4 regions of the Vibrio misgurnus genome follow, and region 3 is predicted to be linked to each of the others. Evidence: predicted binding sites of a transcription regulator. Region 3 holds the regulator's gene; each other region holds the start of a gene.

Region 1 (8,314 bases), 760 kb from region 3:
TTCGCGACCTGCGGCAATCGCCCCCGAAGTGACGATCACTACCGAATGACCTTGCTGTTTAAGTTCGGCGCATTGGCGAGCCAGCTCGACCATATGAGCGCGATCCAACGCCAGAGTACCGCCAGTCAAAACACTGGTTCCCAGCTTTACCACAATCGTTTGTGGCGCCTTTACGCTTGATTGATTTGTCGTCATGATTGCTTATGTTGAGAAAAAAGATGAACAGACGATGTTTTAGCAATCCGCTCGCCAATGCACAAGTAGAAAAAGGGACCTCAGCCCCTTTTTCTACTTGTGTATTCGCCTGTCCTACTGATTAGCATTTTCTAACCATTAGCTATCCGAGCATAGAGATTAAGCGAACTGTGCTGATGCACTTGCAAGAGTGACACTGAGCTCAAAACGTTCGTGCAACGTTTTGACTAGCTTTTTATGAAACTCAACCTGAGTGTAATTGACTTGCTGACAAGCCGCTTCAGGAAGCGTCTCCGCGACCCACTCTCCAGCTTGGGTATAACGACCGATGTGATAGCAAGCCATCATTTCCTGCTGATGAGGGGTTAACTCCATCCACCAGCCCCAAAACTCGCGTTTTTCGGGTGGCCGCTTGTCATTGACACAGACCGCTAAGCAATCAAATAAGTAGCGCTGCTCGCTACACTCGCCTTCACGCAAATAGGGACCTATCGCCTTTAAAGCGGTACGTAGGCGATAGTGGGTTATTTTCGGGGTCATCTCAGACATAGTTGATATCCATAAGCAACAATCAAAATCCAGTTTATTGATTGATTAGACGAACAAATCTTCGCGATTGAAAGCTTACTCTTGATGAATTTTCGGCAAATGTCACTGGCAAAGTTGATCTTCTAGCCAGTTTATTGCTAAATCGAGGGATTGCTCATATCCCTGTGAAATGGTTTTAGTTTTTACTTTCTTAGCTTGCCCACCTTGGCTAAACAGTGCCAGCAATTGATTGTCGGAATAAGGTGATATCGGGTCGCCTTCTAAACTAAGGGCCAATATCGGCGTTTTAGTTCTGCGTCCAGACATAAACCCTTGAACTTTAAGGGACCAAGCCATCAATTGCCCTGCCAGACTTGGTATATCAACCACATTTTTACCTAAGCGCGATGCTAAGACATCCAAATACATTTTTGGCATGCTTGCCAATTTATTCGGCGAGGTGAAAATATCGTGGATTGGTGCGCCAAACGTGACACACGCTTTTACCTTCTCCGCTTCCAGAAAAGCCAGACGTGCCATGGCATTACCACCAAACCGAAAGCCAATCAGCCCAACGCGGAAATGGTCGACCCAAGGTAATTCCGCTAATTGATTCAATACCGCTTGGTGCAAACAGCAAGAATCCTCGCTCAACGCCCAATGTGAACTGCTGCCCAGCGAAGGCATATCAATAGTTAGCATGGCAATATCGCGCTTGACTAAATAGTCTCGAAATAGACGCCACATATCGGTTTGCAAACTGTCTAAACCGGCACTGACTAACACCACGGGTTTAGGTGAGTCGGTATTGCGCAGATGCAAATAGCCAGCGATTTTTTTATTTTGGTAAGTAAACTCTAAACGCTTGACCACATGACTGGTTAACTCAGCCGCGGCTTGATAGGCGTTGTTTGCCAACACCTGTGCTTGCAAAGCAAGATTGTCATTACGCAGATAAGGGTAGCCTGCAATGCTGTAATGCAGCGCAGCAGCAAACATCTGCTCCGCTGCATCATCACCTTGGCACTCAGCGGCTTGTTTCTGATACTGCATGCCAACTCGCGTCCACTCATAAGTCCAATTTCCACTGCAATAGCCCATCACAGTGTCTAGCCATTGATCATGAGTCCGTGAATGCTGAGATGACGCAATTCGCGCCAAAATTTGTTCTTGCTCAACCGGATCAACCCCTTGCCAAGCCCACTGTAAGCGACGCAAATTACGATACCAAGCATGAGCAGATTGCTCACGCTGCGCCTGCAACAGCTCTAAACTGCTCGGCATATACTGGGTAAGAGCTGAGGTCTCTTTGGCTTGTTTGTGGTTTTGAAACAGAGTCTCTGACAGATTTTTACTGATCGCTGGTGACATGATAAGCCTCGATACTGACGTTGCGCTAAGTTGGGCTAAAGTTGGCTAACATTAGTCAAAAAAAATGACCCTTGAAAGGGTCATTTTAGCATTCTACACAAAAAGACTATTTTTGCTTACGATTCACCGGTTCAACATAGGACAATACCATGTCCCAAGGCTGCTCAATCCAAGTATCTTGCGGAATATCCACTACGTATTCATCGACCAGATCTTTACCGGCAGGCTTGGCACACACAGTGACAAATTTGGCTTTAGGGTACATTTCACGAATTTTACGTGCAGTATCACCGCTATCCACCAAGTCATCCACGATGAGGAATCCTTCGCCATCATGCTCTGGAGCTTTAAGGATAGTCATATCCCGCTGGTGATCGTGATCATAGCTAGAGATACACACGGTATCGACATAGCGGATCCCCAATTCACGAGCCAGAATAGCGGCAGGAACCAAACCACCACGGCTAACGCCCAAGATCCCTTTCCATTGTTCTGCTGGCATTTGACGCTGTGCAAGTTCACGGCAGTAATGCTGCATATTATCCCAAGTGATAACGAATTTTTTGCTCATGTGATAAACCTAAATTGAATTTTTATAACGTTTTGTTATACAGCCAGTATGTATTTAATGACAAAAATGGCGGCCATTACCCATACGCTGAGAGATACGCTGCGCCCTTGACCACTGAAGAGTTTGATCGCCGCATAAGCAATAAAGCCCAGTGAAATACCTTCCGCAATCGAGAAAGTCAACGGCATAACCAAACAGGTGACCACGGTCGGCGCCGCTTCGGTTAGATCGCGCCAATCAATGCTCACTAAGCCTGACATCATCAGAATAGCAACATAGAACAGCGCCCCGGCAGTGGCATACGCTGGGATCATACCCGCAAGTGGCGAGAAGAATAATGCAAGCAAGAATAAAATGCCAACCACCACGGCGGTTAACCCCGTACGACCGCCAACCGCAACCCCTGAAACACTTTCCACATAAGAGGTGGTGTTCGAGGTGCCAAGCAATGCCCCAACCGATGTCGCGGTGGAATCCGCTAACAGCGCACGGTTCAAACGTGGAATTTTGCCATCTTTGTCAAGCAGATCGGCTTTGGTTGCCACTCCCACCAAGGTGCCAGCAGTATCAAACAGATCCACAAACAAGAAGGCAAAAACGACAGAAATCATGCCTAATTCAAAAACAGAAGAGAAATCCAGTTCCATAAAAGTCGGTGCAAGACTTGGTGGCGTGGACATAACTCCACCCCATTGCACATCACCGAGCACTAAACCAAGTCCAGTAATCGCTAAAATAGCGATCATGACCGCCCCTTTCACACCGCGATAGACCAGTCCAATCGTCAAAAAGAAGCCAATCGAAGCCAGTACTGCATTTAATGAGGTGATGTCACCTAGAGAAACGAGTGTGGCTGGGTTATCCACCACAATCCCAGCATTTTTTAACGCAATGAACGCTAAGAACAGACCAATACCGGCCGAAATACCAGTTCGCAATGAATGAGGAATCGAGTTGATAATCCACTCACGAATTTTGAATAAGCTCAATAGGATGAACAGCACACCAGAGCAGAACACCGCAGCCAAAGCCACCTGCCAAGTGTAACCCATACCCAACACAACACCGTAAGTAAAGAAAGCATTCAGCCCCATACCTGGAGCTTGTGCGATCGGGTAATTGGCCACAAAGCCCATGATAAAGCAGCCAATTGCCGCAGCTAAACAGGTCGCGACAAATACCGCACCGCGATCCATGCCGGCATCCGACAAAATTGCTGGGTTAACAAAAATAATGTAGGCCATGGTCAGGAAAGTGGTGACCCCAGCTAGGACTTCAGTACGCACGTTGGTGCGATATTCACTGAGTTTAAAAAGCTTCTCCAGCATGTTCGAATCCTTTAAAGGTAAAAGGTGAAAAAGTAAACGGTTGCGTAAACGATTGGCGGCGATTATAGAGTTATCAACTCACAAATTCCACACACAATTCTGCTGATACGCGGGTTTTCTAAGCGAAATAGGTAAAGTTCAAGCCAAAGATAAAGCCAATCACAGCACTGCACAAAAGAGTGCGATCAACATCAAACGGGGATTTTCGAATAAAAAAACGCCACCTCAGAGGAGGTGGCGGTGAATCATATCAACCAAACGTGGTTGCCAATAAATTCTAATTTAGGGGTGAACAAAACCTGTTCGAGATGCGAGCATCACACCTCTGTCGCCGAAACGACTCAATAGCCAAAACTACAAGGGTATGCAAAGTCACTGGTATATACAGAGTGTTGATTCCAGAACATTACTGACGATAAACCTTTATTCATTACTATCACCATTAAAATCAAAAATTGTCTCGTTGATTTCTCGGTTCCATGGAGGCGATAACTCGGACTCATCCTTTGAGCATTTACTCTTCGCTAGCGAAGTTGTACATAAATATAGCACCAAGAAATTTAATTACAACAAAAATGGGGGTTAAAATCACAAAAGCTGTAATTATTGATCTCCATCAAGTCATTAAGGTAATTAAATTACAGATTTATGAAATTAACACTCTATTTTAATGCATAAAGATGCACTAGTTACCCATCAAACAACCTGCCGTTAATTGCAAAAAATGAATCATAAACAGGTAAACACGGGGTTTATCTCCGCTTGCACCTACACCAAGGCTCAGTGCAGTGCTATGCTGTGGCGCAAAAGTTCTAGCCTGCAAGCCCATTTTTGACCATCGCTCAACACAGGTCAGAAAACATTCGGGAAATTACTATAAAGGAGTCATGCATGTCTGAGTTTCAAACCGAGATCGGCCAACTATCATCCAATCCTATTTGGCCTTTTTTCGCGTCTATTTGTGCCATTGCCCACCCCTCAAAACACGAAGAAGCGTTAGCTCAATACATTATCAAGTGGGCCACCCAGCAAGGTTTAACGGTACAGCGTGATGAAACCGGTAACGTATTAATAAAAAAACCGGCCACCGCAGGTATGGAAAATCGTAAAGGCGTGGTGCTGCAAGCGCATATTGATATGGTGCCGCAGAAAAATGAAGACACCGAGCATGATTTCAACCAAGATCCGATCCAGCCTTATATTGATGGCGAATGGGTCACAGCGAAAGGCACCACTTTAGGCGCTGATAACGGTATCGGGATGGCCTCTTGCCTTGCGGTATTGGCTGCAAAGGATATTGCGCACGGCCCGATTGAAGTACTACTCACGATTGATGAAGAAGCGGGAATGACCGGCGCATTTGGCTTGCAAGCCAACTGGTTAGAAGGCGATATTTTGCTCAACACGGATTCTGAGCAAGAGGGCGAAGTCTATATGGGTTGTGCGGGCGGTGTGAACGCCGAATTCTCTTTCCCAATTGAACGTGAAGCGATTCCTGCCGGCTATGTAGGCCTCCAACTGATCGTAAAAGGGTTAAAAGGCGGTCATTCCGGTTGTGATATTCACACTGGGCGTGGTAATGCCAATAAACTGATGGCGCGCTTTTTAGCGGGATATGCGCAACAGTTAGAGCTGCGTCTGGTCGAATTGCGGGGTGGTAGTCTGCGTAACGCAATCCCGCGTGAAGCTTTTGTCACTGTTGCACTGCCAGAAAATCGGGTCAGCGAATTAGAAACCTTGTTCCGCGCCTACACTGAGCAACTCAACGCGGAATTGGGCAAGGTTGAAACCAGTCTCGTCACTTTGCTTGAAAGTAAACCACTTCACCAGCCAGCGCTAACCACTCACACCCAGCAACGCTTAATTGCCGCACTCAATGCCTGCCCTAATGGGGTGATCCGCATGAGTGATGAGATTCCCGGTGTAGTGGAAACCTCTCTCAATTTGGGAGTGATCACCACTGAAGCCTCATCGATTAAAGTGCTCTGTTTGATCCGCTCGTTAATCGACTCAGGCCGTCAGCAAGTGGAAAGTATGCTGAGTTCTATCGCTCAACTGGCCGAGGCTAAGCTAGAGTTTTCCGGAGCTTACCCAGGTTGGAAACCGGATGCAGATTCAGAAATCATGGGTATTTTCCGTGATATGTATGACGACATTTACGGCCATAAGCCAAATATCATGGTGATCCACGCTGGCCTTGAGTGCGGGCTATTCAAAAAACCGTATCCTGATATGGATATGCTGTCGTTCGGTCCAACCATCAAATACCCACATTCACCGGATGAGAAAGTGAATATCGCTAGCGTTGATCTCTTCTGGCAACAAATGGTTGCCTTATTGAGCAAAATTCCACTTAAAGCTTAATCGTAAACTCGCCGAGCCCCACCACTCGGCGAGTTTTTATCAAAGTTTTTTATCGAGAAGGAAAATTAAATTCATTAGCTTGAATTTAAGGTTAGCTGCTAGAGTTCGCCCCCTTGAATTTCCCAGAGTTATTCACCAGACTCTCTTCAAGCGATAACTTGCCAAATGCAGGTTGTTTAGAGGTTACTGCTGGTCCTTGGCAGTATCTGCATTTCTCCAACGAATGACATTGCAATGAAACAAAAAATGCTGGTCGGATGGCGTGAAGAACTCAGCCTTCCGGGGTTAGGTATTGCACGGATTAAAGCCAAAATTGATACCGGAGCCCGAACGTCTTGCTTGCACGCGTTCAAAATCGAGCGCTTCGACAAAGGATCGATGCCATGGGTGCGTTTTTGGATCCACCCAATGCAGAATAATGTTGAACTGGTCAATGTATGTGAAGCCGAGGTGATTGATCAACGCAGTGTGCGCGATTCTGGCGGTCACCAAGAACAACGCTATGTGATCCGTACCGAGGTAAGTTTTGGAGGCCAAACATGGCCAATTGAGATCACCTTAACCAACCGGGAAAATATGGCATTTCGGATGTTGTTAGGCCGCACCGCTATGCATCATCGAATCATCGTTGATCCGACACAATCGTTTTTAATCCCTTTCGAGGAACCGAATAAATGAAAATTGGTATTCTGTCACGTAACGCTGCACTGTATTCCACCAAGCGTTTGATTGAAGCATGCCAACAGCGGGGCCATGAAGTTCGCGTGATTGACGCTTTACGCTGTTATATGAATATCAATTCGGATAAACCGGAAATTCATTACCGGGGCGAAGAATTAGCCGGCTTTGATGCCATTATTCCGCGCATTGGTGCCTCGGTCACCTTCTACGGTACTGCGGTACTGCGCCAATTCGAAATGATGGGGGTATATCCGGCCAATGAATCCGTGGCCATCACCCGCTCGCGCGACAAATTACGCTCGATGCAGTTGTTATCTCGCCGAGGCATTGGCATGCCGATCACCGGTTTTGCTAGCAAACCTGACGATGTAAAAGACTTACTGGATATGGTGGGCGGCGCACCGGTGGTGATCAAACTATTGGAAGGCACGCAAGGCATTGGTGTGGTGTTAGCCGAAACCCGTACCGCAGCCGAAAGTGTGATTGAGGCTTTTATGGGACTCAAGGCCAATATTATGGTGCAAGAGTACATTAAAGAAGCGGGCGGTGCCGATATTCGCTGCTTTGTGATCGGTGGAAAAGTGATTGCCGCGATGAAACGCCAAGGTGCTGATGGCGAGTTTCGCTCCAATCTACACCGCGGAGGTACCGCGTCATTGGTCAAAATTACCCCTCAAGAGCGTAAAACCGCGATTGATGCCGCCAAAATTATGGGGCTAAATGTCGCCGGAGTCGATTTACTGCGTTCAGCTCGTGGACCACTGGTAATGGAAGTGAACTCCTCACCGGGCTTAGAAGGGATTGAAGCGGCAACCGGTAAAGATATCGCAGGAATGATCGTCGAATTCATTGAGAAAAATGCCGCCAGCAAAAGTACTAAAACTCGCGGCCGAGGCTAGCGACAATTACCGATAGCACGCCAGTTGATGGTGGGGAAAGCACGTTTCCCCACTCTACACTCCAATCTTGCTCAGTGGGCGGCTCACCAGTCAAACCCGCCAACCGCACACTTATCCACTCAACATATTTAGCCAAAAGAAGCCCAAATCACCGTGGCGACCAGAATTGGGCAGACAAATTTCACATACCAAGGCCAAATTTTACCAAACAGGCTCTGTTTCAGCTCAGGGAAACCCGCTTGCAGCTCTTGCATTTTGCTATCACGATGCCATACCCAGCCACCAAATAGACAGAACATCAACGCCGCGGTCGGTTGCAGATATTGCGTGGCAAACATCGCGACTAAGCCAAACAGTGCGCCAAAGTTATACACGAT
Region 2 (8,314 bases), 430 kb from region 3:
CGTCCCGCCCGACAGGGTCAATAAAGCGGTCATCATGCCCAGCAGCAGTAAAAAGCCAACAATGCTCATATTCCACGCATTAATCGCACCATCTTCGATAAATACACTGCCGACTCGAGTCGCAATATATTGTGCTGATTGGCCGAGCGCATAATCCGCTAACAGTAAAGCACCTAAGAAAATACCCACTCCGAGTGACAGGAGTACGCGACGAGTAATAATAGCCAGACTCAATGCTACCAGTGGTGGTAAAACAGAGAGTGGCGAAGAAGCAAAATCGATTAAATTCATGATCTTCCTAAACCAGTAAAAAATGGTTAGAGATCTACTGCAGACAAATTAAGCGACTTCATGTCCACTTAATTTATGTTGAACTAAGCGAAAGGGAAGCGAACACTTCACCCAACCCTACAGTAGCGCTCCATAGTTTAACAAAAATATAGACTATGGCAGTGTTACACCTATTTGATGCAACCCCAGCCAACTGCTGTGATCGGCAAGTTGACTTCGGCGACAACGCCTTTCTCCACCATTGATTGGCATCACCCCAATTGTGGATACTCTTCGTAATCGCGCCTCTACGGCGAAACCCCCATCTTATCAGACCCATTCATTTGGCTCATTCAAAGATGCTTTTCGCATTAGGTAGTGGTTATTTTACTGAACAAAAATCGCAATGCAACTAGCTTTCGCGTGGAAAAATTCGTGTTACGGCTCGCAAATCAATCACTTATTAGAGACTCGTTTCATAAAAAAAACCGGAGGCTGGATATATCGCATATATATTATTTACTGGTGTGATAAGTATCAGGCAACCATGTTTATATGCATAATCGATGATCAACAAATCACAGCGACGACGGTTCTTTACCTTCTTTTACTCAATAATTTTTATATTTTTACTTTCTTACTATTTTGAATTATTATTTACAGCGAATAACTTGTCAGAATAATAAGCTAGGTTTAATATTAACTCGTATCCAATTTGTGAACAGGAAATGGTAATGTCGGAAATCACTAAGACTTTATTAAATATTCGTAGCCTACGTGCTTATGCACGCGAGCTAACTTTTGAGCAACTTGAAGAAGCGTTAGATAAATTAACGACCGTCGTTCAAGAGCGTAAAGAAGCTGAAGCGGAAGAAATGGCAGCTCGTGCTGAGCAAGATGCGAAATTAGCAGCGATTGCAGAACAAATGGCAAAAGATGGCATTGACCTAGAAGCGCTTATTTCTGCGCTGTCTGGCGAAACCAAAATGAAAGCCAAAAGCAGCAAAGGCAAACGCGCACCTCGTCCTGCTAAATACAAGTATATCGACACTAATGGTGAAGAGAAAACTTGGACAGGCCAAGGTCGCACACCTTTAGCGATTCAAAAAGCACTCGATGCGGGTAAATCTTTGGACGTTTTTGCTATTTAATTGCAAAGTAACTATTCCAAAGCATTTAGTTATAAAAAAGGCTCCGAAATGGAGCCTTTTTTATTATCGTTCCCAATACGCCTCTTCGAGGCTATCTTCACGCTCAGGAAGCCCGCGCGATAAACGAGGAGAATGTTGTGCCAATACTTCATAACTCGCACGGTTAGAATATTTACACACCTGAGAAAAAGAAGAATAAGTCAAAAATTCATGTTGATGCTTGCTCGAGTTAGGCACATTTTCTTTATGATATTTATTGGCCGCCATATCGTGTAATAAAGCTGATAATGCTGCATCTCCAGCACCATTAGTATTTTTTATCTTCTCTGGTCCACCCATATACGGCGAAATGTGCGAATAAACCCGAATAGGATTGATACAACTCTCTTTACGCACTGGGCGACTAAATTCATAGCGGTTAAATTCTGCCACTGAACCCGGTAATAATGGTAACGAGGTTTGACGTTTCGCGGAATCTTCCGTGTATCCGGCCATAAATAAACCCACAGGCCCAGCCGTACACAGCACTAAATCGACCCAATCCAAGGCCTTATCTGAAGCGGCTAGCGGATCACTTTCACCGGTGAGTGCTAAAGCCTCGTCCTCGTTCATCGCCACTACAGTGACATGTTCACGTAAAAATTCTTGCCAAAATTGTGGATCATCTTGAATTACAAATTTTGTACCTAAAGTTAATACCACTGGCACATCATGTTTTTTTGCATACTCAATGGCACGCATGGTCGCCTCTGGCATCGGATCGCCAGATTTACAGCGCACTAAATAAGCAGTAATCACTAAAGCGGAGGCACTGGCAAATATTTTTTCTGGAATATTTTCTGGGCGTAATTGGTTCATTTGCCCTTCGCTGATCGCGAAAGTGCGTTCACCCTCTTCGGTGATCAACGCAAAACAGCGACCGATAGCACCATCAACACCTTGTAAATAGTTAAGATCCACACGACTAGAAGTGTTGCACAAATAACGATAGCCATAACTGCCAATTTTAATATCCTGGCTCATTACCCCAAGTAACGTCGAACGATCATCAGCCAATACAGAGTAGTTATGTAGCGTATTGCCGATGGTACCACCCGCATACTCATTAGTAATTAAACCATGATGTTTTAATTCGTTATACAGCGCTTCTGCCGTCTGATCATCAATCACTAATGAATGCCCTTTACTCAAGCCATAACGCTCGATCAGAGCTGAATCAACCTTGGCCTCAATATCCACCAGAGTTTGATCAATACCGATAATATGCGTGCGCGTCATCTTCTTATTTTCTTGCGCTTGAATGACCAAAGGGTCACGCGCATGAACTGGAAAATAATGCTTAGATTTGCGTTGGCCAGGAAATTTCATAAAGGTTACTTGAGGTCAAGGAGAAAAAGAGCGCCGATTCTACCGTGCTGCTGGTAGTGCAGCAACTGAGGAAAAAATAGCAAACGTTTGCTCCGTGTGGTTTTTATTTGAAAACTTTTCAATAGCACTGGTAGCACAAGAGATTCAATGAGTTAGTAGCATTGTAACCAATGCCAGTGAAGTGTGATTGCGGTCGCGGATCTGTCCTCGAAAAATTCTTTCTGTTAGAATCTTGCTCCAAGTTAATTGAGTGGTAGATAAGTGATGTCTGTAGAGCACGCAAACAGCCAAAAAAAAGTGATTGTCGGTATGTCTGGAGGGGTTGATTCCTCTGTTTCAGCCTATCTTCTCAAACAGCAGGGTTACCAAGTGGAAGGCCTGTTTATGAAAAACTGGGAAGAAGACGATAACGAAGAATATTGCACTGCAGCAGAAGATTTAGCCGATGCTCAGGCGGTGTGCGATAAGCTCAACATTCCACTGCATACCATTAACTTTGCAGCCGAATATTGGGATAACGTGTTTGAGTACTTCTTGGCCGAATATAAAGCAGGCCGTACTCCTAACCCAGATATTCTGTGCAATAAAGAGATCAAATTTAAAGCCTTCTTAGAATTTGCTGATGAAGTGCTTGATGCCGATTACATCGCGATGGGCCACTATGTGCGACGCACCTTCCCGTCTGCAGGTGAAAAACCACAAATGCTGCGCGGCTTAGACAGCAATAAAGATCAAAGTTACTTCCTTTATACACTCAGTCATGAGCAGGTAGCGCGCAGCCTGTTCCCTGTCGGCGATCTGGAAAAACCGGAAGTACGCCGCATTGCCGAAGAACAAGGGCTGATCACCGCGAAAAAGAAAGATTCGACTGGGATCTGTTTTATCGGTGAGCGCAAGTTTACCGACTTCTTAGCTCGCTATTTACCGGCTCAACCAGGTAAAATTGAGACTCCGGAAGGTAAAGTGATTGGCGAACATCAAGGTTTGATGTATCACACGCTCGGACAGCGTAAAGGTCTGCATATTGGTGGAATGAAAGAGTGTAGTGAGCAGCCATGGTATGTGGCAGACAAAGATCTCAAGCGCAATGTATTGATTGCGGTACAAGGTGCCGATCATCCACTATTGCAATCGCAGGGTTTGATTGCTTCGCAACTGCATTGGGTTAACCGCATGCCGATCACCGAGCCACTGCGTTGCAGCGTCAAAACGCGTTATCGCCAAACCGACATTGCTTGCACCATTATCCCACTCAGTGATGATCAGATAAAAGTGATGTTTGACCAACCACAAGTGGCGGTCACTCCGGGACAATCGGCGGTATTTTATCAAGATGATGTCTGCCTTGGTGGCGGTATTATTGAACAGCGCATTTGATAGTCAATTTTTAGGAGATTTACGTGGCTAACGCAATTTACGATCGTACCCTCGCTTTTGCTGGCCTGTGCCAAGCAGTGACATTGGTTCAACAGATCGCCAAAAATGGCCATTGTGATCCTGATGCGTTTGCAACTTCGCTAAAAGCTATTACCTGCACTAACCCAAGTAATACTCTGGCCGTGTTCGGCCATGAACATCAACTCAAACTCGGCTTGGCGTGTCTCGTCAAAGGTATTGATAGCACGCCCGCAGGTAGCGAAATTACGCGTTATTTGATCAGCCTGATGGCACTTGAACGTAAGTTAAGTGGCCGTCGCGATACGATGAACCAACTGGGTGACCGCATTCAAATGATCGAGCGTCAGCTTGAGCATTTTGACTTATTTGATGATCAGATGATCAGTAACCTTGCCAGCATTTATCTCGATGTAATAAGCCCGATCGGGCCGCGCATTCAAGTCACCGGCACCCCATCGGTGTTACAGCTCACCACTAACCAGCACAAAGTACGTGCGCTACTGTTATCAGGGATCCGCTGCGCAGTATTGTGGCGTCAGGTTGGTGGACGTCGTCGTCACCTGATTTTTGGTCGCAAAAAAATGATCGAACAGGCGCAGATTTTGTTAGCGCGAATCTAAGTGATGACCCCCTATTCGAATTACTCACACCTTTAACTCACTATTCAGGAGAAGAACATGGAACTGTCAGCATTGACTGCTGTTTCACCGGTCGATGGCCGCTACGGAAGTAAAACGATTGCGTTACGCAGTATCTTCAGTGAATTTGGTCTCCTCAAGTACCGCACTATCGTAGAAATCCGCTGGTTACAAAAACTTGCTGCCACTGCCGAAATCGCAGAAGTGCCTGCATTCAGTGCCGAAGCTAACCAATTCCTTGATGCGATTGCCGCCAATTTCAGTGAGACGGATGCACTGCGTATCAAAGAGATTGAACGCACCACCAACCACGATGTGAAAGCGGTGGAATACTTCCTGAAAGAGAAAGTGGCAGCAATGCCTGAGCTGCATGCGGTCAATGAGTTCATCCATTTTGCTTGTACTTCAGAAGATATTAACAACACATCGCACGCGTTAATGCTTAAAGAAGCGCGTGATACCGTGATCCTACCAGAAATTCGCAACGTGATTGATGCGATTCGCAAACTGGCCGAAGAGTACCGCGACATTCCACTGCTTTCTCGCACTCACGGGCAACCGGCATCGCCTTCGACCATGGGTAAAGAGATGGCCAACGTGGCTTACCGTATGGAGCGCCAATACAAGCAGATCGCTAATGTAGAAATTCTGGCTAAAATCAATGGCGCAGTGGGTAACTACAACGCACACCTTTCTGCTTACCCAGCGGTAGATTGGCACCAATTCAGCGAACAGTTTATCACCCAATCACTAGGGGTAGATTGGAATCCGTACACCACGCAAATTGAGCCACATGATTATATTGCCGAACTGTTTGAAGCGGTGGGCCGTTTTAATACCATCTTAATCGATTTTGATCGTGATATTTGGGGTTACATTGCCTTAGGCCACTTCAAACAAAGAACCATTGCAGGTGAAATTGGCTCTTCAACCATGCCACACAAAGTCAACCCGATTGATTTTGAAAACTCAGAAGGCAACTTGGGACTCGCCAATGCGGTATTTACCCATTTAGCGCAAAAACTGCCAATCTCTCGTTGGCAGCGTGACCTGACTGACTCTACCGTACTGCGTAACCTAGGTGTCGGTGTCGGTTATGCCATTATCGCGTACACCTCAACCCTAAAAGGCATCAGCAAACTGGAAGTGAACCGCGCTGCGCTATTGGCAGAGCTTGATCACAACTGGGAAGTTCTGGCCGAGCCAATTCAAACCGTGATGCGCCGCTATGGCATTGAAAAGCCTTATGAGAAGCTGAAAGAGCTGACTCGTGGCAAGCGAGTCGATGGCGAAGCGATGCGTCAATTTATCGATGGTTTAGCACTCCCTGCTGAAGAAAAAGCGCGTCTGCAAGCGATGACTCCAGCCAGCTACATTGGCTATGCGATTGAAATGACCGATCAGCTGTGATCTGAATACCAGAGAAAACAAATGACCAAGGGGAGCCGCGAGGCTCCCCTTGTTTTTAAATCTCAGTGTGACTGATTTTACTCCTGCTTTTCAAAAAATAGCGTTATTCGCCCAACCTCAAAGCCAAATTTGCGAATTTTGGTTAAATTGAATAGCCGCTTTTCATCTTGTCGATACAACCAATCATCAAAGTGGACCAATACTTCGCTACTGTTGCGTTTCAGCATAAAATCATATTGCCAGCGCAACGCATTACCAACTTCTTCCCCGCGAGCAGCCCCGACGATATCATCGGCATGGCCTTGGTACTGATCAGCTCCAGTCCGACTAATCGTCCAGATCCGCTGATCCATTTCGCCATCATCAAAGACAAAGTCCTCCACCAGGATCAGTTGATCATTTTCCACTCGGCCTTCAATCGTTACGGTAAAACGTCGGGTTTGCTTATTGGTATAATCTTGTACCATTCCCCACGCATGAGTCGTACCTAAAAAATAATTAAATAGATCAAATTTAGGTGTGGCAGCGCGATATTCATGAATATCTGCCGAGCAGCCCCACAGCCAACCTAAAGTCAGCAGTAAACCACTTTTCCAGAGTTTCATTGTCGATTAACTCCTATTAATTGATTGCGTAGCATTAAATATTCAGTTTGTGGTGATAACCAGATCGAGAGAAAAGCATCATTAAATGCTTCATCACTGATCTTACCGATCGAACGCTCATCCTCTTGCTGGCGATAAAAAAAGAACTCTCCATCTTTTCCATCAGAAACATAGACCAAACGATCTCCGCTTAAGAGATTTGGAAAAATTTGCTGTAAATTGGCCAACCAAGCTTGGCTAATCGTCGAAGCAATGCCGAGCTTACGCCACTGATTTTGAGTGGCTTCAATCAATTCCTGACGACTGATGGCGCGCAAATAAGTAATTTCTAATGCCATCGGATGTGGTGAAACATCTTGAGATTCTTGGTATTGACCGGTCGGCGTTCTCAGTTGTGCAGTGTAAATATCAAACCAGATCCAAGAAAGTGTCGCTTGCCCAACAATCGGCCAGTCGTGCCATCGACTTGTGACGGACTCCACTGGGACGGCTACTTTCAGCATGCTGATATAACTGATACCACAAGCCAGCATGACTAATTTAACTATTGGTGGTTTTTTCATACTTCATGACCTTGATTAACAACCAAGTTATTGCGAGCCATTGCAAAAATACCACTCCCAATACCAGCCAGTGTGAAGATAGCCAACTGACCGCACCAGCTCGATAGCCAACCCAATAACTTAAACTACCTAAGCTACCACCTACGACACACAGTATCGGCTTTGGATAACGATTGAGTGGTGGGATTACATAAGCCGCGTACCATGAAAATGCGAACCATAGCGCAACCAACCAGAGTGGTAACTGTTGATCAGAAAAGATAAATAATCCCAAGCTTAGATTGCCATAATCAATCACAATGCCGAGTAAGGCGACCCAAACCATGTTGATTAATAAGGGATGGCGCTGGATCATCGCCCATCCATAAGCCACAACAACCAGTCCAGAGGTCAACCATAACCACCTTTGCTGACCGAATACGGCCATTGCCCATATCAAGTCAAACCAGATGGAACTTAATAGCAGAGACATAGACTTAATCTCGCTCAAAAGTGAGATGAATCGTGCTGATGCTGCGCGCTAAGAAGCCCCCTTCACAGTAGCAAAAATAGTAATGCCACATGCGAATAAAGCGTTCGTCATAACCGAGTTCACGCACTTTGGGTAACTGCTGTTCAAAACGTTCACGCCAATGTTGTAGTGTTAAGGCATAATCAAGCCCAATATCGAATAGATCACGCACAATAAATCCGGTGTGCTTGGTCGCTAAATCTGTCAGCACAGAGATAGAAGGTAAAAACCCGCCAGGGAAGATATATTTTTGAATAAAATCAACGTTATTGCTGTAACTCACATAGCGTTGATCCGCAATGGTAATCGCCTGTAGTGCCATTTTTCCATGCGGTTTCAATAGGGCATAGCATTGGCTCAAAAATGTGGGTAGGAAGGCTTTACCCACCGCCTCGATCAT
Region 3 (8,314 bases):
GGTACGAAGGAACGGCGGATGCGATTTATCAGAACTTACGTTTTGTGGAAATTGTGTCACCGGATCAAGTTTGTATTTTTGGCTCAGACCATATCTACAAAATGGATATTCGCCAAATGCTCGATTTTCATCGTCGGATGGGGGCTGAGCTGACGGTCTCCGCACTGCGCATGCCAATCAGCCAAGCATCTCAGTTTGGCGTGATTGAAGTTGATCAAAATGGCAAAATGATCGGCTTTGAGGAAAAACCTAGCCAGCCGAAATCGATCCCAGGCGAGCCTGAGTGGGCATTGGTTTCAATGGGCAACTACATCTTTGAAGCGGATACCTTAAGTAAAGAATTGCGTGATGATGCCGAGGATCCCCATTCGAGTCATGATTTTGGTAAAGATATCATCCCTAAAATGTTCCCGTGTGGACAAGTGTACGTGTACGATTTTACCACCAACAAAATTAAAGGGGAGAAAGGGTCGGCCTATTGGCGTGATGTGGGTACCATTGAGTCTTATTGGTCAGCGCATATGGATCTGCTCGACAAAGATCCCTCTTTCTCTTTGTATAACCGTCATTGGCCATTGCATACTTATTATCCACCACTACCGCCTGTCACCTTGGTGGATGTCAACGAGAAGAAAAATAAAGTAACCGACAGCTTGCTTTCGGGAGGTTGCTATATCCAAGGTGCGACGATTTACAAATCGGTACTCGGCTTTCGCTGTAATATAGCCGCTGGCTCTTTGATTAGTGAATCGGTGATCTTGGGTGATGTAAAAATTGGCGCGGGATGTATGATTAAGCGCGCGATTATCGATAAGAATGTCGAAATTGCCCCCGGAACCATTATTGGTGAAGATTTGGAATTGGATAGAAAACGCTTCCACGTTTCCGATGAGGGGATAGTGGTGATTGAAAAAGGCAGTAAGGTAGGATTTTAGAATGGAACAGCTCAACGTTTGGTTTACCGTTTCAGAAGTACAGGGGCTGGTAAAAAGTGGTGGCTTGGCCGATGTCGCGAAAGCATTACCACAGGCGTTGAAAGCGTTACATCAGCAGGTGGCCATTGCGCTGCCTGCTTATCGCGCAGTGCCGGGCCGGGAAGATGCAGAGCTGGTGCTGGACACTGAGCTCACCCATTGGCCGCATACTCAATATCGAGTGCTGAAATGTGATGTGGAAGGTATCCCGGTCTATTTATTCGATTGTCCCGCTTATTTTGACCGCCCAGCGTTGTATGCGGAGAGTAATCAGGCGTACGCCGATAACGGTGAACGGTTTGGTTTTTTCTGTGCCGCGTGTTTGGATGTATTGCCTAAGTTAGGCATCCAGCCGGATATTATTCACGCTAATGATTGGCATACCGGCTTAGTTCCGTTCTTGCTGAAAACCCGTTATCGCTATGACCCCTTTTTTGAGCGGGTCAAAAGTGTGCTGACAATACACAATGCCATGTTCAAAGGGATTTTTTCTTATCATCAGTTGGAAATTATTCCTGAGTTAAATTTATCGGGAATGGAGTTTTTACAATATGGCTATGACCACGTCAGCATGCTGCGTGCCGGAATTGCCTTTGCGGATAAGATTAATGCGGTTAGCCCCAATTATGCCTCTGAGTTGTTAACTTCGCTGGGAGCGCATGGATTAGTGGATGATTTTGTACGCCGAGCGCGCGATTTACATGGCATAGTCAATGGTTGCGATTATCGTGAATGGAACCCTCGTAACGATCACTATCTACCGGTAACTTATAGTGAAGATCCTGATTCAATGCGCCAAGGTAAGGCTTTGTGTAAACAAGCCTTACAAGCTGAGCTGCATTTACCGGTGAGCGATGTGCCTCTATTTGGTATGGTGTGTCGACTTACCCACCAAAAGGGCTTTCACTACCTGTTACCCATTTTAGAGCCTTTTTTGCGTAACCGTGTCCAAGTGGTCATCGTTGGGACTGGCGAGCCAGAGGTTGCCGCTCGGCTGAGTAAGTTGGCGCATCAACATCGAGATCAATTGGCTTTTGTTGAAACTTATAGTGAACGTTTAGCGCACTGGGTTGAAGCTGGCTCTGATTTTTTCTTAATGCCTTCAGAGTTTGAGGCTTGTGGACTGAATCAGATCTACAGTATGGCTTATGGCACGCTGCCGATTGTACGAGAAGTCGGTGGGTTAAAAGATACGGTCAACGATTACGATAAATTCCCAGAGCAGGCGACTGGTTTTAGTTATCAAGAGCCGACAGCGGAAGCTTTGCTAATTACTATGCAGCGGGCATTGCTGTTTTATTTGCAGCAACCAGCAGAGATGAGCAAAGTGCAACAACGTGCGATGCTGCAAAACTTCAGTTGGCAAGTATCAGCTCAAGACTATATCAAGATGTATCAGTTAGCGCGATTTGGTTAACTGAAATTGGAAAACTCGCAAGGTACTACCTTCCAAGGCACTGTTTAGTGCCTTGATTTTTTAATGCTTTAGTTTTTTATGCTGAGACAACAGTTTCTTACAACTCGCCTGATGCCCAGCTCGCAGATTATGCTAGTCTTGGCCTGCATTATAAAGAGGTGCCAATGACGACGATTGCCGAAAAAGTGCTATTTCATAAAACGTATCACCATCCTACCAGCCATGAGTGGGTGGTTTTTGTGCATGGCGCAGGGGGCAGCTCTGCGATCTGGTTTAAGCAAATCAAAGCTTATCGTCAGCATTTCAATTTATTGTTGATTGACTTGCGTGGGCACGGGAAATCGAATCCCTTACTGAAAGGCTGGATTGCCAATCGTTACACTTTCAAAAGTGTGACACTGGATGTATTGCGCGTGCTTGATCACCTGAAAATTCAGTCGGCGCATTTTGTTGGTATGTCGCTCGGTACCATCATAGTGCGTAATCTGGCTGAGCTTGCCACTCATCGTGTTAACTCGATGGTGCTGGGTGGGGCAGTCACGCGGCTCAATACTCGTTCACAAGTGCTGGTTAAGCTTGGGCATTGGAGCAAACATATCATCCCTTACATGTGGTTATATCGACTGTTTGCTTACGTTGTGATGCCACAGCGTAGCCAAAAAGAGTCACGTCATCTATTTATTCGTGAAGCGCAAAAACTGTGTCAAAAAGAGTTTAAACGTTGGTTCACTTTAACCGCTGAAGTTAATCCTTTGATGCGTTATTTCCGTGACCGTGAATTGCCAATCCCCACCTTATATCTGATGGGTGAGAAAGATTACATGTTCATTCATCCGGTTAAAGAGATGGTGGCGCTGCACACACAAAGTGAGCTGTACGAGATCCCCAATTGTGGGCATGTGTGTAATGTTGAGCAGCCGGAGCTGTTCAATCAGCATTCAATCGAGTTTATTCAGCGTCAGATCCGTTAAGCGCGGCATTTAGCCCTAGCTGATCACGATAACGGCGGCCGGTATACCGATGAGTGATTGAGCAATAAAAAACCCGCGCCATGATTGGCGCGGGTTGGGTATTTATGTCGCGAACTCTGTGCTTGACGCGGTGAGTGTTATCATCACACTAATCTAGAGATGGCTTAACAGCTCATCACGGCGCTGCTGTGGGATCACCGACCAGTGTTTACCTTCAATTGCGCCTTCTAAGGCCCACAGCAACTCTAAGCTCACCTCGGCAGTATGAGTACGCTGAATGGCTTTATAGGCAGCGACAGAGCCGTTGGATTGGAGAGAGGCGACCGTTTCAATGCCGGCTTTCTTGAGCATTCTTTCGGTCGCTAAACGCAGGTTAGGCAGATCTTTTAAACGGTCAGGTTTGGTTTGGGCTTGCGTTTCACGCTCTGCTTTAGCCACATCAAGCGCGGTATGAGCTTCAGTTAGAATTGAGGCTGGATCACTCCAGCAATTGTCAGGCAGAGCGTAATACTTGGTCACGACAGGGAAGCCACGTTTTTTGTAAACGTATGGGGCATAACCTTGTTGTTTGAATTTTTCAATCGAGGCTTCATCGGCACGGATGTGCAGCGTATCGTTGACCACAAGTGCAAACATTGTATCGTCGACAAAAATACCAAAGCCACCAAACATTGAACGAGATTTCACACGTCCTAGCTGCTCAAAGAGCCGCATTGAATCTTTTAATACTGGTTTATCCATGCTGTTAGTCTCGGAGTATTGTTACCTACGCCACCAAATCAGGCCCGAGAAAATTAGCAAAAACATGCAGCCAAGGTGTCAATAATCAGTCAACAGCCTGTATGCATTTTTGCCATCGGCAACCCCGCTACCTACCAAGTTGTTGGTTTAGGCCGGAGGCTTTGCGTCCCACTCTTTCAAATGGTTTGCCCTGTGCGTGACATTCTTCCTGATAAAAATCAGTCATTCTTAGCGCATTCTCACAGTTTAATGTTTCAATTATGAGAATACGCAGAACTAATCCTACTCTTTCTATATGAGGTTTGTCAGATTTATGTGACAAGCTTTCAAATATAGATGGTGTGAATTTTCAAGTAAGTTAGGATTTTGTCAAGTCTTTTACGGTATCCCGTTCGACAATTTCAGGATGCATTTCAAAAATTCGCCGTTCATGCTCTTTATCTTTAATCCGTTCCAGTAAGATTTCGAACGCATTTTTACCTACGCGGCGTTTCGGTTGGTGCACCGTGGTTAATGGCGGCGAGAAATACTCGGCCAATTCAATATTGTCGTAGCCAATCACCGACATATCTTCTGGCACGCGGATCCCTTTTTGCTGTAAGCGACTGATGAGACCTAACGCCATCGTGTCATTAAAGCAAAATACAGCACTGGGGCGTTTATCCATCGCGATGATCTTATCGGCCGCTAGCACCGCAGTATCACACTCAAAGTTGCCTTCTAAAATCCAATCTTGATTGATGGGTAAATTGGCCTCTGCCATTGCGCGGCGAAAACCTTGAATACGCTCTTGGCAGGCCGCCTTGATGAAATGACCACTTAAGCAAGCAATGTCGCGGTGTCCGTGCTCAATCAGATACTTGGTCGCCAGATAGCCACCTTCTTCTGAGTTATCAATGATCTTATCCGCATTGGAAGTTTCAGGCCCCCAGTCCATGATCACTTTCGGAATGTCTTTATGCACATCCAGCATGGCTTGTAGTTCTTGGGTGAGATCAGAGCACATCACCAAAATACCATCGACCCGCTTTTCGGCGAGCATCCGAATGTAATCTCGCTGTTTTTCATAAATGCCGCCAGTGTTACATAGGATCAAGGTATAACCTTGGCGGTAACAGTAGCTTTCCACCCCATCGATCACTTCAGAGAAGAAGAGATTGGTCGATTGAGTCACTAACATGCCGATCGTGCGTGTGGTATTACACTTTAAACTGCGTGCCACAGCACTTGGTGCGTAGTTAAGTTGTTGCACCGCTTCCATCACTTTTTCTTGGGTGGTTTCTGCCACAAAGCGAGTTTTGTTGATCACGTGGGAAACGGTGGTGGTTGACACACCAGCAAGGCGCGCCACATCTTTTATCGTAGCCATAGAGTGTTCCTATCGATGACTGCTGATGTCAGCGAATGTTATTGGTGAATTAAATCAGCAGGTAAGGCGAGATTGAGCAAGCTATGATACTTGGAGTGCGAGTCACCACACATAACGTATCTTGGGCGTAACAATCATGATGCCTAAAGTAATAAAATACAAAAACCGCCGAAAAACAGCGGTTTACAATCATATTGGTTTTATCATTTGCGGGTGAATTTTAGACTGCGCCGCCAGCAACTGCAATCAAATTCATTCATCAAACGGTAACTTATTTCTGAATTGATAGGTCTAGCAGTGATAGCTTATTGACCTTGTACCTTAAATCAATCCGCAATCGCAACAGGATAGCGAATGTGCACTATCGCTGTTGCGAGTCGAACAGACTAAGGCATAACCGGTGGTTAATCGGCCAGCGTGACATTGACCGGTTTCGTTTCAGGTGCAGGACTGGCATCACCCACCACGCTATCGCGTAGCGTTTGCCACAGTAGCCCTAAGCTTTCGTACCAAAATAGCTCAGTTTGTTCAAGATAGCGTGATTTTGGAATGTACTTGTCCCAAGGCTGAATAATATTCAGATGACCTAAGTAATTGGTCGGTGCCGCAATCGGGGTTAGACCTGCTGATTGAAATTCGCGCATGGCGCGTTTCATGTGGCTGGCCGATGTTACTAATACCATACGCTTTTGCTGCACAAATGCCGCTGCTTGGCGCGCTTCTTCCCAGGTATCTTTGGCGGTTTCCAGCAAAATAATATCGGATTTGGGTACGCCAAGCGCGAGGGCGACTCGCGCCATCATCCGCGCGTGGCTGACTTCACTGCCGCCGGCATAGCCGGAGAGAATTAATTTGGAACCTGGGTACATGCGGTAAATACGAATACCTTCACTTAAGCGCATTAATGCCGCGCGAGTGAGTTCCGAGGTCGGTGGTATATCATCATCCACAACATGACCATTGCCGAGCACCATTATGTAATCGAGCGAGCCTTCGACCGGTAAAAAGGCGGTGTAAGCGCGCTCAAGTGGCATTAATAAACGAGTGGCAACCGGTTGAAAGGAGACCAGAAACAATCCAGAGAGTGAGAATAAAACCACCAGACAGCCAGTTTTGCGTTTGGCAGTGAACATGATCAGCATCAAGCCGAGAAAACCAAGGATCAGCAGCGCTGGCAATGGCATCAACAGCGAAGAAAAAATTTTTTTCAGCTCAAACATAGTGAAAACAGTCCGAAAAAACAGCACTTGAATATAAAAAGAGTCGAAGCCTCTTTATTCCTGCTATTCCTGTGACAGAATAGCGGGCACGATGGATTATCATAACTCAAGCTACTGTGACTGAAGACCGTAATTTCGACAATATTGCCCACAAATTTGCAAAAAATATTTACGGCTCTGACAAAGGCGAGATCCGCCAAGTCATTGTTTGGGAAGATTTGCAGCAATTACTCGCTCAATTCAATGCATCAAATGCACCTTTGCACATATTGGATGCAGGGGGAGGCTTGGCGCAACTTTCGCAAAAAATCGCTCGGCTTGGTCATCACGTCACTTTATGTGATCTTTCTTCACAAATGTTGCAATTGGCTGAGCAAGAGATTGCCAACCAAGGCCTGCGTGAGCAGTATCGGTTGGTTCACTCATCGGTGCAGACCATTCAACAGCATCTTAGCGAACCGGTTGATGTGTTGTTATTTCATGCGGTGATGGAGTGGCTGGCCGATCCTAAGCCTGCGTTACAAAACGTGTTGGCACAAGTTAAACCCGGTGGTATGGCATCGGTGATGTTTTACAACTATCACGGTTTAGTTTACAAGAATGCGGTGTGTGGCAACATTCCACACGTGCTAGAAGATATGCCACACCGTAAACGATTCAAATTACAACCGCAGCAAGGCTTACGCCCTGAAGAGGTCTACCAATGGATCGAACAGGCGGGGTTTGAGATCTGCGGAAAATCCGGTATTCGCTGTTTCAGTGATTACATCGGCAACATGAAAAACATGGGCGAATATCAGTATGAGGATTTGCTCGCACTGGAGCGCAAATTCTGCCGTCAGGAGCCTTACCTCTCATTGGGCCGATACATTCATGTATGGGCTCAGAAAAAACAAGAACAGGAAATACAATGAGTGAGTTTACTCAGGATACTGTGCAAAAACCGATCGACGAATTGGTCAGTTGGGTCAAACAGTATGACTTCTCATTGAATCTACCGACTGAGCGCTTGGCATTTTTGCTGGCGATAGCGGTGCTCGGTAACGAAAGATTTGATGAAGAGCTCGGCGAAGGGGAACTGCACGATGCATTTGCGATAGTCACACGCATGTTTGCAGAGTCGGGCGAAGCTTCTGCTTTTCGAGCCAATAATGCGATTAATGATCTGGTTAAGCAGCGACTACTGAGCCGCTTTACCAGCGAAATGACCGAAGGCGCGAGCCTGTATCGGTTAACGCCTTTAGCGATCGGTATCTCCGATTACTACGTGCGGCATCGTCAATTTTCCAAACTCAAGTTATCGATCCAGCTCTCGATGGTGGCCGATGAAATGGCCAAAGCGTTGCAATCGGCGCAGCAGGGCGGCAATGCGGCACACTGGCGCAAAAACGTGTTTGGGGTGCTCAAATATTCGGTCAGTGAAATTTTTGACCGCATCGATCTCAACCAGCGAGTGATGGATGAGCAGCAACAGTCGGTCAAACAGCAGATCGCCGAGCTGTTAAATAAAGATTGGCGCGATGCGATCAACAACTGTGAAGCCTTGCTGTCGGAAACCTCGGCGACGTTGCGAGAGCTGCAAGATACTCTGCAAGCGGCGGGCGATGAGTTGCAAACCCAAA
Region 4 (8,314 bases), on a different replicon from region 3:
TGAAGCCATTCACACTCTGACTCAGAAACCTGCTACGGCAGGTTTTTTGCCCCAATACACGGCGCAGATATCACTCACCCACGCCCTCACGCTCAAACTAACGGTGTAAAAACAAACTGCTTAGCCATAGCAGAAATGATGCCGTAGTGTTAACTCCTACCTAGAGAAAAAACTATTCACATCACGATTATTCGACGCAGTTATTATTCAACGAAAAGTTCATCAACCACTTCCGTTTTTTTGAATAAGTATCACAGCAAATCGTTTGTATCTATGGCTTTGCAACGGCGATAATCCGCAGCGACTTTTGGCTTGGTTTGATTGTGCGATCATAACCAACGCTTAAAAAAGCATTTTTTACACATAAACTAGCGGACTCACTGTTAAGCCGTTGTCTATGTTTGTTGTTTATCAATCATATCCATTTGGCAAATCATCTGAAAAGATGAGACGCAAAGCTTCCGGCCTGTCGAGTGCTTATTGCACTCTATGGTAGCGGGGTTGCAAATCAACCAATGGTTGTTTTGATGATCTTATGGGTTAATCATCAAGGTTATGTTTATGCTTAAACAATCTATGCTCTCCCTGTCTATTTTAACGGCGCTCACCAGCGCCAGCGTATTCGCTGCTGCGCCGGGTAAACCAACCTTAGGCTGGGGCGATTACACTTACGCACTAGTCGAAGTTGATCAATCGCAAGTCGCTTATGAAAAGCTGGTTAAAGCGGTACATGATGAGATCAGCATTGAAGTCACTTGGGATGTATGGTCTGGCGATGCAGCGCAAACCGCGCGGATTTTGCTCGATGATCAAGTGGTTTGGGAAGGTGCAGCCTCCGCCAACCGAGCGGTGTTTAAAATGAGTAAAGGTGGCCGCTATAATATGGCGGTGGAGCTGGAAAACCAAGACGGCACCAGTCGCTCAGAGACCCAGTTGCTCACCATTGCCGATACCGATGGCAGCCATTTAGAACCCATGTCGACCATTTGGACTGAAAACAACCAACCATACCAGAATCAATCGGGCAAAATTGTCGGTACCTACTTTGTTGAGTGGGGAGTTTATGGCCGTAATTATCCGATGGATAAAGTACCGACCGCTAACCTAAACCGCATTCTTTACGGTTTTGTGCCAATCTGTGGCGGCGATGGCATCAATGACTCGCTCAAAACTATCGATGGATCTTTCCAAGCACTGCAAAGCGCCTGTGCTGGCCGTGACGATTTTAAAGTGGCAATCCACGACCCATGGGCAGCAATTCAAAAACCACAACTTGGTGTTGAAGGTTGGTCTGCTCCCTACAAAGGCAACTTTGGACAAATGATGGCGGCGAAAAAAGCCAATCCCGATCTAAAAATTCTGCCATCGATTGGCGGTTGGACGCTGTCTGATCCGTTCTTCCTGATGCACGACGATGCGAAACGACATACCTTCGTTGCCTCAGTCCGTGAATACCTCGAAACTTGGAAATTTTTCGATGGGGTCGATATTGACTTCGAATTCCCAGGCGGTGGCGGTGCTAACCCAAATCTTGGCGATAAAGAGCGCGATGGTGAGCTGTATGTAACAATTCTTAAAGAGTTACGTACCATGCTTGATGAGCTGGGCAGCAAAAATGGCCGCTACTATGAGCTCACTTCAGCGATTAACGTCGGTTACGATAAGCTGGCAGTGGTTGATTATGCTGAAGCGGCTAAATACCTTGATAACATCTATATGATGTCTTACGACTTCTATGGAGCTTGGGATAACAGCGTATTAAACCATCAAACCGGACTACATCAGTCTAGCGTCAACAGCGCCGAATCGGCATCCAAATACTACGCTTCGCGCGGTGTCGAGCTGTTACTAGAACAAGGTGTTCCAGCGGAAAAACTGGTGATTGGCGCAGCCGCTTATGGACGTGGTTGGACCGGTGTACACAACTACACCAATGGTAATCCATTTACTGGCGTTGCGACTGGCCCAATTAAAGGCACTTGGGAAAATGGCGTGGTGGATTATCGCGATATCGTCAATAACCACGGTGCAAGTCAAGGATTTGAATACGGTTATGACCAAGCGGCTGAAGCGCCGTACCTGTTTAAAGCCTCAACCGGTGATTTGATCACCTACGATGATCCACGCTCAATCAAAGCCAAAGCTCAATATGTGATGCAGCAAGGTATGGGCGGTATCTTCCACTGGGAGATGGATGCAGATAATGGTGATTTACTCAATGCCATGCATGAAGGTTTAGGCCATGGTGATGGTTCAACTGAACCAGAAAACCGAGCACCAATTGCTCGTGCCGGCGCGGATAAAACGGTTACCGGTCCAATCACTGTTACATTAGATGGTTCACAGTCTAGCGATCCTGAAGGTGAAACGCTGACTTTCCATTGGGCACAAACCGGCGGTAATCCACTGACCATCTCTAATAATCATACCGCGCAAGCCAGCATTGAGGTTCCTGCCACAGAGATCGATCAGGCGTACACCTTTACCCTTAGCGTAACGGATCCGAAAGGGGCCTCCTCGACTGACAGCGTGGTGATCACCAACCAAGCTGCGGCGAGTAATCAAGCGCCAACCGTGACGCTATCTCCTGTCACTTATGTCAATGAGCAAGCGCAGTTTACCCTGACTGCCAACGCGTATGATGCTGATGGCGACACCCTAGCTTACACATGGAGTATTCCAAGTGAGTTTGTGCTACTGGATGGTGGTCATGAAAGTTCAGTAACCCTTAGCGCACCAGAGGTCGATGCCGATACTCAATTCACAATTGAAGTTACCGTGAATGATGGTGAAGCGTCAGCTACGGCGGCCACTCAAGTGCAGGTGAAAAATATTGAAGATGGCGGAACCGGCGACGACCAATGCGCAGTGACCGATCCTAATGCCGGTAACTATCCAGCATGGAATGCATCGACTGTGTATACCAACGAAACGATTAGTCACAATGGTTTAGTTTACACCGCCAAATGGTGGGTACAAGGCTCTGAGCCGACACCGAGCAATGAAGCATGGCAACTCGTGTCTAACGTTGAGTTACCATGGTCGGCGGGTATTGCTTATAGCGGCACCGATCAAACCAACCATAATGGCTCGCGTTGGCAAGCAAAATGGTGGACACAAGGTGATGAACCAGGCACTGCCGATGTATGGGTCAACATTGGTCAAGCATCATGTAATTAATTGACCGCGTCACAGCTACAGATGCAGTCACAGATTAAGGAGCGCAAAATGCGCTCCTCTTTTATGACCATTGCTTTAACATACTGACTATCAACCTCACCCAGATCTGGTTAAGCCAACAAAATCTTTCTCAGCTCATCGAGCGAAGCAACTTCATAATGCGGCACAATCCCTTCCGGTTTAGGCTGCTGATGTACATTCAACCAGCAAGTCTCAATACCAAAATTCAAACCACCTAAAATATCTGAATGCGGATTATCCCCTACCATCAAAACACGCTTTTTATCCGGATTGCCCATTTGATGCAAAGCATGGGCAAAAATCCCGGCATCCGGTTTGGCGACCCCAACTTGCTCGGAAATCACAATGTGCTCAAAAAAGTGACTCATGCCAGTTTTGCTTAAGCGCACCGCTTGTAGCTCAGTAAAGCCGTTGGTAATAATGCCCAAGCGAGTCTTACCCTGCAGCGCTTGCATCAGTTCCATCGCTCCGGGCAGTAAAGTGCAAATATCGGCCATCGCTTGTAAAAATGCGCGGTTAAGTTCTGCGGTGGTTGTCTCTAGCTTAGCGGCCCAGCTGGCAAAACGGGTCTCTTTAAGCTGGTCGGCGGTGATCTCGCCGTTTTGGTATTCGACCCACAACGGCTGATTGACCGCTTGGTATTGCTGAAAGTCCAGCTCAGTAAACTGCACACCTTTACGGGCAAACATCAGTTGCATCCCTTTAAACGCATCAAAATCAAACAAGGTGTCATCGGCATCAAATAAAATCCAATCGTACTGCATAAGGCTCTCCCAACTCTTTGCCGCCAGTGTAGTCGCCGCCAGTGTAGTGTTTTTTAGCTAGAATGAATACGGGTGCGCCATCGCATCAAATGATCAACCATAAGTGAGATGGTTGCCTCACTTAAGATTAACAGTTGATTTACAAAAAATTTTCACTATCAAATGGCAAGAATCTTGAAGCACTTCTAAGCTTGATAAGGTAACAGACAGCACAAAACCACTCGGTTTTCCTGATCGCGTTGCATCCTAATATTAACATCTCATTCAAGTTTGGAGGGAATCTCATGAGCTTACTCAAAGAGTTCAAAGCGTTTGCATCGCGCGGCAATGTGATTGATATGGCAGTGGGTATCATTATTGGTGCTGCATTTGGCAAAATCGTCTCATCGTTTGTGGCCGATATTATTATGCCGCCGATTGGTATTATTTTAGGTGGGGTGAATTTTAGCGACCTCAGTATGGTACTGCTCGCGGCCCAAGGTGATGCACCGGCGGTGGTCATTGCCTACGGTAAATTTATTCAAACCGTGGTCGACTTTACCATTATTGCGTTTGCGATTTTCATGGGGCTAAAAGCGATCAATAGTTTGAAACGTAAGGAAGAAGAGGCCCCCAAAGCTGCACCAGCGCCGACCCCAGATCAGCAACTACTCTCCGAAATCCGTGATTTATTAAAAGCACAGCAAGATAAATAAACTCGTTTTTCACCGGTAGGATCCAAGCCAACCCAGAAACAAATTCGATTATTTCTGTGGCTCGCTTAATTTATCCCACTCGCCGACTTGCAAAAATAGCGTCGACGTTGATCGTCAACGCTATTTTTATTGCTCACTATACCCAAACCACTTGGCGTTGCAGGTAGGCGGCAAGTGAGTGAGTTCCCATGAGCATAGACAAACTATCTGACTGGGGTGAACCAACCTAGCCAACATCACTGCAGCTTCAAGTAGGGAATAAACATCAGGCTCATCTTGCCGCGTACCCACCACGCTGCTTACCTAACATCTTAAAAATGCGCGAAAAACACGTGCTGCAATTGATCAAAATCAGCAATCCTTTACAATCCCTCTCACACGCAGATTTGGCTGCACAATCCCCTTTACAAGCCATATTTTATCGTTATGATCTGCGCGCAAACGTTTGCCTCACCACAATAACCACTTCCGATGAGGGTTTTATGCTGCCAGATATTGAAATTTGCCGCGCAACATCACTAGCACCAATCGATAGCATCGCCAACCAAGCCGGTTTATTGGCCGAAGAATACCAAAGCCACGGTCGATATAAAGCCAAAGTATCACTGCGCTGTCTACAACGATTAGCCAACCAACCGCAAGGCAAACTGATTTTGGTCACCGCAATTACCCCTACCCCACTGGGTGAAGGCAAAACCGTCACCACGATTGGCTTGGCCCAAGGGCTAGCGAAGCTTAATCACTCAGTGATGACCTGTATTCGCCAGCCGTCGATGGGCCCTATTTTTGGCGTCAAAGGTGGCGCGGCGGGCGGTGGTTATTCCCAAGTTGCCCCAATGGAAGAGCTCAATTTACATTTAACCGGCGATATTCATGCGGTAACGGCGGCGCACAACCTAGCCGCCGCCGCGCTTGATGCGCGAATTTACCATGAGCAGCGCCTCGGTTATCAAGATTTTGAGCAGCGCACCGGCATGCAAGCGCTGCGTATCGACCCACATCGGGTGGTATGGAAACGAGTGATGGATCATAACGATCGAGCTCTACGCATGGTCACTGTCGGACGTAACGAAACCGGCAAAACCATTAACGGGTTTGAGCGTGAAGATGGCTTTGATATTTCTGCCGCATCAGAATTAATGGCGATTCTGGCTCTTGCCTCCGATCTGCGCGATTTACGCCGTCGGATCGGCAACGTGGTACTGGCTTATGATCTCGATAATCAACCTATCACCACGGAAGATTTACAAGTGGCAGGTGCGATGGCTGTCAGCATGAAAGAAGCGATTGAACCCACGTTGATGCAAACTTTAGAAGGGGTACCAACCCTGATCCACGCCGGCCCGTTTGCCAATATTGCCCATGGCAACTCATCGATCATTGCTGATGAAATCGCCACTCGCTTGGCGGATTATACCGTCACCGAAGGCGGCTTTGGCTCAGATATGGGCTTTGAAAAAGCTTGTAATATTAAGGCGAAAGCTTCGGGTAAACATCCAGATTGCGCAGTGATTGTCGCTACCCTGCGCGGGCTGAAAGCCAACTCTGGCCTGTACGATTTACGTCCCGGTCAAGCGCTGCCAGATTCACTATTCCGCCCAGATAGCGCGGCATTACAGGCCGGCTTTGCCAATCTTAAATGGCATATTGATAACGTTAGTCAATATGGTGTCCCTGCCGTGGTAGCCATCAACCGCTTCCCACAAGATTGCGCGCAAGAGTTGCAACAGTTAGAACAATGGATTACCGCGCTACCCAATCATGTCTCAGTGGCAATTTCCGAAGGATTTGCTCTCGGCGGCGAAGGTACTCGCTTGCTAGCCGAAAAAGTGGTTGAACAGTGCCAAACACCCATGTCATTTACTCCGTTGTATGATGCCGCGATGCCATTGGATGAAAAACTTAAAGCGGTTGCCAGCAAAGGCTATGGCGCGGCCAAGATTGCTCTCAGCGATAAAGCAGCGCAACAATTAGCCCAGCTGCAAGCACAAGGGTTTGACAAACTGGCCGTCTGCTTAGCCAAAACCCCACTGTCCATCTCGACCGAGCCACAGATCAAAGGTGCACCTCGCGATTTTATAGTACCGATCCGAGAACTGCGCTTATGTGCAGGGGCAGAATTTATCTACGCATTGTGTGGCAATGTAATGACCATGCCGGGATTGCCAGAAAAGCCCGCCTTTATGGCGCTGGATCTCGATCTCGATGGCAATATTGTCGGTTTGAGTTAATCCACCCGCACGCCGACTGACTATGCACACTAACTTGTATATATGATGCCATGCCCTCTGGGCATGGCTGCTTGAGAAAAACAATATCTCGTATGATACCTTAAACTGTCATGCCCCATGGTTTGACTACAGCAGCAGATTGATACCTCTCTGCGCGCTCACGCGTCTGACTAGGTGTTTCTCCAAATAGCCGCTTGTAGTAGTAATTAAACGTCCCAAGGTGATAAAAACCAAAACTGAGCGCCACATCGCTAATCGCACAAGCTTCTGATTGAGCCAATAACACCCGACGCACTGCATTTAAACGACCGTCACGCACAAAACTTACAGGGCTAACCCCTAATTCTTGTTCAAAACAATATTGCAGTGTTCGCTGACTAACGCACGCGATAGTACACATTTGCGAAATACTCAGCGGATAATCACCACTCTGCTTGATGTATTTATAAAGTCGCTGTAGCGCCTGACGTCGAGAATGATGGCTACGAGGTTCACGCTCAGCAGAGGCTTGAAAAGCCCCCAGCCGCTCAAGCACCGCTTGCCTTAACATAGCTTGTAAATGTCCTTGCGCCCCCCCCTGTTCTAATAGCTTTTGACCAAACATCGACTGCGAATTCAGCACATCTCGGATCAAACGGATCAGCGACCAGCATCCGTATTCAGGCTGATCATTTCCAATCAGGGTTGCCCTCTCCCACTGCGCACTATCGCTACTTGGTAATTGATTGAGGAGTAGGTCATGGTCAATCACAATACCAAAAATATGAAAATCTGCAGGTGTCACCAGCTCAAACTGTTGCTGTGCCGGACGAATCATCAATTGATGAGCGGCAGCGTGCAAACCATTCACTTTCGGGCGTGAGCTACCCATTGAGAAACCAATCCATACTGCATTAGGCTTGAGACAACATTCTTGCTGCACCGCATGGCTGGTGTACTCCTCGAACAAGTGCAAACCGGGCAACTGAATCTCATCCAGATACCCATAAAATTGCCCCGCACTATGCTGATCATATTTTTGCTCCCAAGCCGTCAAGCTGTGTGCTTGTTGGTTAACATCAAAACTGTATTGTTTGCACCTGATTGGTGCACATGAATTCCCTTCATAAAGCAACTGAGACAAATTCATCTCCCCATTTTGCACCAGCATTAAACAACGAAAAACATATCCAATTGTTTTTATTTATTTATTTTGTTTTGCCTATTTCCGTCATAGATACGGAACAGTTTTCGCAAACTTTTTTGGTTGATTCCGTAATCCAAATTGCAATGTTCAGGCCTAAGTGCAACTGAACCAAGAATACTACTGTAGAGAGGCATCATGAGTTCACGCTACCGATACCAGTTAGGCAGTCATATTTATCAGTTTGCTAGCCTAAAAGAAGTGATGGCAAAAGCATCGCCACTGCGTTCTGGCGATCAA

Evidence for each region. Region 3 encodes PurR, which represses purine synthesis genes. Its sites were predicted from a motif close to TNANGNAAACGTTTNCNTNA; they were not measured.
Region 1: a site for PurR is predicted at 4,022-4,041, ahead of OOK74_RS03035 (NCS2 family permease). Genes of this name have one in related genera too.
Region 2: a site for PurR is predicted at 2,865-2,884, ahead of OOK74_RS04735 (inosine/guanosine kinase). Genes of this name have one in related genera too.
Region 4: a site for PurR is predicted at 5,094-5,113, ahead of OOK74_RS11855 (formate--tetrahydrofolate ligase). Genes of this name have one in related genera too.

Annotation. Positions count from the first base shown of each region.
Region 1 covers NZ_CP113241.1:641,301-649,614, reverse strand. Annotated here, with positions in the region: gene proB (glutamate 5-kinase) at 1-195, opposite strand, end outside; gene crl (sigma factor-binding protein Crl) at 355-744, opposite strand; gene frsA (esterase FrsA) at 847-2,094, opposite strand; gene gpt (xanthine phosphoribosyltransferase) at 2,201-2,665, opposite strand; gene OOK74_RS03035 (NCS2 family permease) at 2,701-3,993, opposite strand; gene vcdP (small protein VcdP) at 4,335-4,424, opposite strand; gene OOK74_RS03030 (aminoacyl-histidine dipeptidase) at 4,885-6,357, shown strand; gene OOK74_RS03025 (ATP-dependent zinc protease family protein) at 6,592-7,035, shown strand; gene rimK (30S ribosomal protein S6--L-glutamate ligase) at 7,032-7,937, shown strand; gene OOK74_RS03015 (sodium-dependent transporter) at 8,066-8,314, opposite strand, start outside.
Region 2 covers NZ_CP113241.1:976,656-984,969, reverse strand. Annotated here, with positions in the region: gene OOK74_RS04745 (Na+/H+ antiporter NhaC family protein) at 1-291, opposite strand, end outside; lysine riboswitch at 407-589, opposite strand; gene OOK74_RS04740 (H-NS family histone-like protein) at 1,005-1,421, shown strand; gene OOK74_RS04735 (inosine/guanosine kinase) at 1,485-2,789, opposite strand; gene mnmA (tRNA 2-thiouridine(34) synthase MnmA) at 3,054-4,166, shown strand; gene hflD (high frequency lysogenization protein HflD) at 4,190-4,807, shown strand; gene purB (adenylosuccinate lyase) at 4,865-6,235, shown strand; gene OOK74_RS04715 (DUF3833 domain-containing protein) at 6,313-6,840, opposite strand; gene OOK74_RS04710 (chalcone isomerase family protein) at 6,837-7,373, opposite strand; gene OOK74_RS04705 (DUF2878 domain-containing protein) at 7,381-7,875, opposite strand; gene OOK74_RS04700 (SAM-dependent methyltransferase) at 7,880-8,314, opposite strand, start outside.
Region 3 covers NZ_CP113241.1:1,404,425-1,412,738, reverse strand. Annotated here, with positions in the region: gene glgC (glucose-1-phosphate adenylyltransferase) at 1-935, shown strand, start outside; gene glgA (glycogen synthase GlgA) at 937-2,391, shown strand; gene OOK74_RS06610 (alpha/beta fold hydrolase) at 2,556-3,362, shown strand; gene OOK74_RS06605 (TfoX/Sxy family DNA transformation protein) at 3,516-4,103, opposite strand; cyclic di-GMP riboswitch class I at 4,218-4,303, opposite strand; gene purR (HTH-type transcriptional repressor PurR) at 4,462-5,472, opposite strand; gene elyC (envelope biogenesis factor ElyC) at 5,877-6,692, opposite strand; gene cmoM (tRNA uridine 5-oxyacetic acid(34) methyltransferase CmoM) at 6,809-7,606, shown strand; gene mukF (chromosome partition protein MukF) at 7,603-8,314, shown strand, end outside.
Region 4 covers NZ_CP113242.1:100,910-109,223, reverse strand. Annotated here, with positions in the region: cyclic di-GMP riboswitch class I at 418-509, shown strand; gene OOK74_RS11870 (glycosyl hydrolase family 18 protein) at 562-3,180, shown strand; gene yjjG (pyrimidine 5'-nucleotidase) at 3,291-3,965, opposite strand; gene mscL (large-conductance mechanosensitive channel protein MscL) at 4,250-4,660, shown strand; gene OOK74_RS11855 (formate--tetrahydrofolate ligase) at 5,143-6,891, shown strand; gene OOK74_RS11850 (helix-turn-helix domain-containing protein) at 6,992-8,014, opposite strand; gene OOK74_RS11845 (ethanolamine ammonia-lyase subunit EutB) at 8,213-8,314, shown strand, end outside.